2 regions of the Actinoplanes sp. NPDC051851 genome follow, and region 2 is predicted to be linked to the other one. Evidence: predicted binding sites of a transcription regulator. Region 2 holds the regulator's gene; the other holds the start of a gene.
The links. The regulator HrcA, encoded in region 2, represses chaperone genes, less so after heat shock. The targets are predictions, from matches to a motif close to GGTTNGCACNCTCNNNNNGAGNGTGCNAACC.

Region 1 (3,402 bases), on a different contig from region 2:
TTCATCTCGACCTCGGTCGCGGCACCGACCTTGATCACCGCGATGCCGCCGGAGAGCTTGGCCAGCCGCTCCGAGAGCTTCTCACGGTCCCAGTCGGAGTCGGACGCCTCGATCTCCTTGCGGATCTGCGAGACCCGGTCGGCGATGTCGGCCGTCGTGCCGCCACCGTCGACGATGGTGGTGTTCTCCTTGTCGACGACGATGCGCCGGGCCTTGCCCAGCTGCTCGACGCCGACCTGGTCGAGCTTGTAGCCCAGCTCGGGGGCGATCAGCTCGCCGCCGGTCGCGATCGCGAGGTCCTGCAGGATCGCCTTGCGGCGGTCCCCGAAGCCGGGGGCCTTCACCGCGGCGACCTTGATGGTCTTGCGCAGCGCGTTGACCACCAGGGTGGAGAGCGCCTGGCCCTCCACGTCCTCCGCCACGATCAGCAGCGGCTTGCCGTTCTGCAGCACCTTCTCCAGCAGCGGGAGGAGCTCCTCGATGCTGGAGATCTTCTGGGTGGTGAGGAGGATGTACGCGTCCTCCAGCACCGCCTCCTGCGACTCGGCGTCGGTCACGAAGTTCGGCGAGATGAAGCCCTTGTCGAACTGGAGACCCTCGGTGACCTCGAGCTCGGTCTGCAGCGCCGAGCCCTCCTCGACGGTGATGACACCGTCGCGGCCGACCCGGTCCATCGCCTCGGCGATCAGCTCGCCGATGGTGGCGTCCTGGGCCGAGATGGTGGCCACGTTGGCGATCGCCTTGTGGTCGGCGACCTCGACGGCCTTGGCCAGCAGCGACTTGGAGACGGCCTCGGCGGCCTGGTCCATGCCCCGCTTGAGGCCGATCGGGTTGGCGCCCGCGGTCACGTTGCGCAGGCCCTCGCGGACCAGCGCCTGCGCGAGCACGGTCGCGGTGGTGGTCCCGTCGCCGGCGACGTCGTTGGTCTTGGTCGCCACCTCCTTGACCAGCTGCGCGCCAAGGTTCTCGTACGGGTCGGTGAGCTCGATCTCCTTGGCGATGGTGACACCGTCGTTGGTGATCGTGGGGGCGCCGAACTTCTTGTCCAGGACGACGTTGCGGCCGCGCGGGCCCAGGGTGACCTTGACCGTGTCGGCGAGCGTGTTGACGCCGTGCTCCAGCAGGTGCCGGGCGTCGTCGGAGAAACTCAGGATCTTCGCCATGAATGGTCCCTTCACGCACTACCGCCCCGGTCCGGTTACCCGGACCGAGGCGGTCGCACTGTCAGTAGGTCACTTCTCGATGACCGCGAGGACGTCGCGGGCGGAGAGCACCAGGTACTCCTCGCCGGCGTACTTGACCTCGGTGCCGCCGTACTTCGAGTAGAGGACCACGTCGCCGACCTTGACGTCGAGCGGAACGCGGTTGCCCTTGTCGTCGATCCGGCCGGGGCCGACGGCGAGGACGGTGCCCTCCTGCGGCTTCTCCTTGGCGGTGTCGGGGATCACGATGCCGGAAGCGGTCGTGGTCTCAGCCTCGTTCGCCTGGACCACGATGCGGTCCTCGAGCGGCTTGATCGCAACCTTGGTCGCGGTAGTCACGGGCATACCCTCCTGGGTACAGGTTTCGCCGGCCATGAAACAGGCCGGTCAGATGCCTCATGCCACCGGGCGGGGCCGTCGTCGCGGGTGCCGGTCCGCCTGGTGCCTAACCTCCCGGGCCGGGGCCCGGTCGGCTGGCACCCTCATGTTGAGAGTGCTAACCGGAGATTATGCCGGAACTAGCACTCCGTCAACCAGAGTGCCAACCTGTCACGCCGGGGAGAATGCCTGGTGTGACCCCTGAACTCCTCGCTCTGTTACAGACCCCGGAAGGGGCGGAAGCCCTGGCCGCGGCGGCCTCGATCGGCGACGGTGAGCCGCTCGCCGCGGCCTCGGCGCTGCGTTCCCGGGGCTTCGGCGCGGAGCTCGCCGCCGCCGCACTCACCCAGGCTAGTTTGCGCCGCCGGGCCGCGATGAAGTTCGGCGCGGACGCCGCCGGAATGTTCTTCACCCGGGCGGGTCTGGAGCAGGCGACCCGGGCGGTGGTGGCGGAGCGCCGGGCCGCCCGCCTCGCCGCCTCCGGCGTCTCGTCCCTGGCGGATCTGGGGTGCGGGCTGGGCTCCGACGCTCTCGCCGCGGCACGTCAGGGCATCTCCGTGTACGCCGTGGAGGCCGACCCGGTCACCGCGGAGGTGACCGCCGCGAACGCCCGGGCGCTGGGGCTGGCCGGGTCTCTCCGGGTGGCGTGCGCCGACGCGACCACGGTGCCGGTGGAGGAGTTCGACGCGGTCTTCGCCGACCCGGCGCGCCGGCAGGCCGGACGGGGCCGGGTGTTCGACCCGAAGGCGTACTCGCCGCCGTGGGACTTCATCGCCGGGCTGGCCGACCGGGTGCCCCGGACCGTGCTGAAGCTGGCGCCCGGGATCGACCACGGGCTGCTGCCGCCGGGCGCGGAGGGGGAGTGGGTGAGCGTCGGCGGCGACCTGGTCGAGGCGGCGTTCTGGTGCGGCCCGCTCGCCGCGGCGCCCCGGCGGGCGACCCTGATCCGCCCCGCGGGCGTGGTGGAGCTGACCGGCTCGGGGGAGGAGCGGGCGGGGACCGGTCCGGTCGGCGCCTACCTCTACGACCCGGATCCGGCCGTGGTCCGCTCGCACCTGGTCGCCGAGTTCGCGGCCGGGATCGGCGGGCGGCTGGCGGACCCGGAGATCGCGTACGTGTACACCGACGGCCCGGTGGAGACGCCGTACGCCCGGCGCCTGGCGGTCACCGACGTGCTGCCGTTCTCGTTGAAGCGGCTGCGGGCACTGCTGCGCGAGCGGGGCGTCGGCACGCTGGAGATCCGCAAGCGCGGGTCGGCCCTGGTGCCCGATCAGCTCCGTAAGGATCTCAAGCTCTCCGGGCCGAACGCCGCCGGGCTGGTGCTGACCAGGGTGGCGGGGGCGCCGACCGCCCTGCTGACGGCGTACTCCTGAAGGGTCGTGAAGAATTTGATCTTGAAAGGTGCGGCGAGGGGCCTGACGTCGTAACGGGACCGAAACGTCGCAACGGGTCCGAATCGGGCGCGAGTGAAGATCGTCACGGGAGTACCGTGCCGCGCATGCCGAAGAAAGCGGCCGGTACCCCGGCCACACTGCTGCTGGCCAAGGAACGGGTGCCGCACACGCTGTACCCGTACGACGTCTCGCCGGACGCACCGAACTACGGGGCCCTGGTCGCGCAGGCGCTCGGGGTCGCACCCGGGATCCTGTTCAAGACCCTGGTCGCAGAGGTGGACGGCGGGCTCGTGGTCGGGGTCGTGCCGGTCACCGGTGACCTCGACCTCAAGGCGCTGGCGCAGGCGGCAGGCGGGAAGCGCGCGATGCTCGCGGACCGAGCGGTGGCCGAGCGCAGCAGCGGGTACGTCCGGGGCGGAATCAGCCCG
Region 2 (3,402 bases):
GTCGTCCGCGACGAGCGGATGATCCTCACGCTGGAGGGCCGTCTCCTCGCCGACGCGGTCGTCCGGGACCTGCTCACGTGACGTCTGCCCACGTGACGTCTGCTCACTTGATGATGGTCACGCTGAACGGATAGGTGAACGGCTCCCGGTTCGCGGCCTTGACACCCGCGATCACGCCGAGGATCGTCCCGGCCAGCCAGGCGACCCCCGAGACCACCACCCCGATCCCGACGCAGAGCGTCGCATATCCGATTAGTCCGACTATTGACCAGAGAAGCTGAAAATTCAGTGCTTTGATGGCTTCTGCCCGGACATAAGGCGACCGGTTGCCGTGCGCGAGCAGGGCGATCAGCGGGGCCACCCAGCCGCCGCAGCCGCCGAAGAGGAAGGCGCCCGCCGCGCCGCCGAAATGGGAGACGAGTGTCCAGGTCTGCTCGTCCGAGTTGTAGAAGGGCGCACCGTACTGTTTCGGGTCCGTCATGGCCGTCACGGTAGGGGCAATGGACAAGATCCGAAAGCAGTCCGGACTTTCGATCATCGCGCAGGTGCGCGGCGCGACGTAGACTGGCACTCTGTCCGCGGGAGTGCCAGAGGGAGGGGTCATATGAGTCTGGATGACCGCAAGCTCGAGGTCCTGCGGGCGATCGTCGAGGATTACGTCGAGACCCAGGAGCCGGTGGGCAGCAAGGCGCTGGTCGACCGGCACAAGCTGGGGGTCTCGCCGGCCACCGTGCGCAACGACATGGCCGTGCTGGAGGAGGAGGGCTACATCCGCCAGCCGCACACCAGTGCGGGACGGGTGCCCACCGACGCCGGCTACCGGCTCTTCGTCGACCGCCTCACCCGGATCAAGCCGCTCAGCCCGGCCGAGCGCCGGGCCATCGAGCGTTTCATGATCGGGGCGGTCGACCTGGACGACGTGGTGCATCGCACAGTCCGGCTCCTGGCGCAGCTGACCCGCCAGGTCGCGGTGGTGCAGTATCCGAGTCTCTCCCGCTCCGCGGTGCGCCATCTGGAACTCGTCCCGATCTCCACCACCCGGCTGATGCTCGTGATGATCACGGACACCGGCCGGGTCGAGCAGCGCCTGGTGGAGATGCCGGGTCCGGTCCCGGATCGTGACGTGTGGGATCTCCGCCGCCGTGTGAACGAGAAACTTGCAGGTCAGCGGCTTGCCGACACGCCGCCACTGGTGGCCGCGCTGGTCGACGAGTGCGAGCCGGCGAGCCGTGCCGCGATGGCCTGCCTCGCCTCGCTCCTGCTCGAGACCCTCGTCGAGCGGAGTGAGGAGCGCCTCGCACTCGCCGGGACGGCCAACCTGACGCGCGGCGGTGTGCTGGACTTTCAGGGCACGTTGCGTCCGGTCCTCGAAGCCCTCGAGGAGGAGGTCATCCTGCTCAAGCTGATCGGCGACCTGGAACCGCGTACCACCCGGGTCCGGATCGGCGACGAGAACGAGATCGACAACCTCCGGTCCGCGTCGGTGGTCAGCACCGGCTACGGTCCGGGCGCCACGATCGTCGGGGGCCTCGGGGTTTTGGGACCCACCCGGATGGACTACCCCGGCACCATCGCTACTGTTCGTGCAGTGGCACGCTACGTTGGCGACCTGTTGGCACAGAATTGACGGATCCGCGCAGACATTGAGGACTCCAAACCCCGTGGCCAAGGACTACTACGGAATTCTCGGCGTGAGCCGGGAAGCCACCGACGACGAGATCAAGCGCGCCTACCGCAAGCTGGCTCGGCAGTACCACCCGGATGTGAACCCCGATCCGGAGGCGCACGAGAAGTTCAAGGACATCAACGCGGCGTACGAGGTCCTCTCCGATGACCAGAAGCGCCAGATGGTGGACCTGGGCGGTGACCCGCTGGCACCCGGTGGCGGCGCCGGCGGCCCGGGCGGTCCCGGCGGGGCCGGCCCGTTCGTCGGTTTCCAGGACATCATGGATGCCTTCTTCGGCACCGCGGCCGGCGGTGGCGCCCGTGGCCCCCGCCCGCGCACGCGTCCCGGCGCCGACGCCATCCTGCGGCTCGAGCTCGACCTGGTGGAGACCGCGTTCGGCGTCGAGGCGCCGATCACCGTCGACACCGCCGTGCTCTGCACCCAGTGCTCCGGCGCCGGCACCGCGCCCGGCACCCACCTGGCCACCTGCGACGTCTGCTCCGGCCGCGGCGAGGTCCAGTCGGTGCAGCGCACCTTCCTCGGCCAGGTGGTCTCCTCCCGCCCCTGCCAGAACTGCCAGGGCCACGGCACGGTCGTCCCGAACCCGTGCCCGACCTGCGCCGGCGACGGCCGGATCCGCACCCGCCGATCGCTTACGGTCAAGATCCCGGCTGGCGTCGAGGACGGCATGCGCATCCGCCTGGCCCAGCAGGGCGAGGTCGGCCCCGGCGGCGGCACGGCCGGCGACCTCTACGTCGAGATCCACGAGCGCCCGCACGACGTCTACTCCCGCAAGGGCGACGATCTCCACTGCCGGGTCACGCTCCCGATGACGGCCGCCGCGCTCGGCACCCGGATGACCATCAAGACCCTCGACGGCGAGGAGAACATCGAGGTCAAGCCGGGTACACAGCCCGCCTCGACGCTCCGCATCCGTGGCAAGGGGGTCCCGCACCTGCGCGGTCAGGGCCGCGGCGAGCTCTTCGTCCACCTGGACGTCAAGACGCCGACCAAGCTCACCCCGGCCCAGGAGACCATGCTCCGCGACTTCGCCAAGACCCGCGGCGAGGACGTAGCCGAGCTCAGCAAGCAGGGCGGCTTCTTCAGCCGCATGCGCGACGCCTTCAACGGCCACTAGGCACTTTCGGACATCCGGCTCTTTCTCTTCGTTCTCTGCTCTCTCTTGAAGATCAAGAGCCGGATGTCGTAGCCCGCTGCATGGTCCGGACCGCAGCTCCCGCCGAGGGCCCGGCACTCGTCGCTGGCCGCTGGCGCGTCCAGACCGCTCCTCCCGCCGGGCGACCTGCGTGAGCGGTCGCGCTCACCCCGCATGTAGCGTGCGGGAGTGTCCGCGCCGCTGTTTCTGGTCGAGATCCTGCCCATCGGTCCGACGTTCACGCTGGACGGCCCGGAGGGCCACCACGCCGCGAACGTGCAGCGCCTCCGCACCGGCGAGCACCTGATCCTCGCCGACGGCGTGGGCGGCACCGCGCACGCCGAGGTCACCGCCGTGGCCCGCGGCAGCATCGACGTCACGATCACCGCCCGCGCCCAGGAGCCCCCCGCCGACCCCCGCCTGGTCGTCGTCCAGGGCATCCCCAAGGGCGACCGCGGCGAACTGGCCGTCCAGGCGATGACCGAGACCGGCGTCGACGAGATCATCCCCTGGGCCGCCTCCCGCTCCGTCACCCAGTGGCGCGGCGACCGGGGCCACCGCGCTCATGACAAGTGGTCGG

Region 1: groES (co-chaperone GroES) is a predicted target of HrcA. The motif match lies at 1,674-1,704, and genes of this name have one in related genera.

What each region holds. Positions count from the first base shown of each region.
Region 1 covers NZ_JBFAYF010000006.1:114,158-117,559, forward strand. Annotated here, with positions in the region: gene groL (chaperonin GroEL) at 1-1,163, opposite strand, end outside; gene groES (co-chaperone GroES) at 1,233-1,547, opposite strand; gene AB0M08_RS08670 (methyltransferase domain-containing protein) at 1,766-2,953, shown strand; gene ybaK (Cys-tRNA(Pro) deacylase) at 3,079-3,402, shown strand, end outside.
Region 2 covers NZ_JBFAYF010000027.1:71,639-75,040, reverse strand. Annotated here, with positions in the region: gene hemW (radical SAM family heme chaperone HemW) at 1-81, shown strand, start outside; gene AB0M08_RS24900 (DUF4870 domain-containing protein) at 104-481, opposite strand; gene hrcA (heat-inducible transcriptional repressor HrcA) at 605-1,627, shown strand; gene dnaJ (molecular chaperone DnaJ) at 1,662-2,804, shown strand; gene AB0M08_RS24885 (16S rRNA (uracil(1498)-N(3))-methyltransferase) at 3,012-3,402, shown strand, end outside.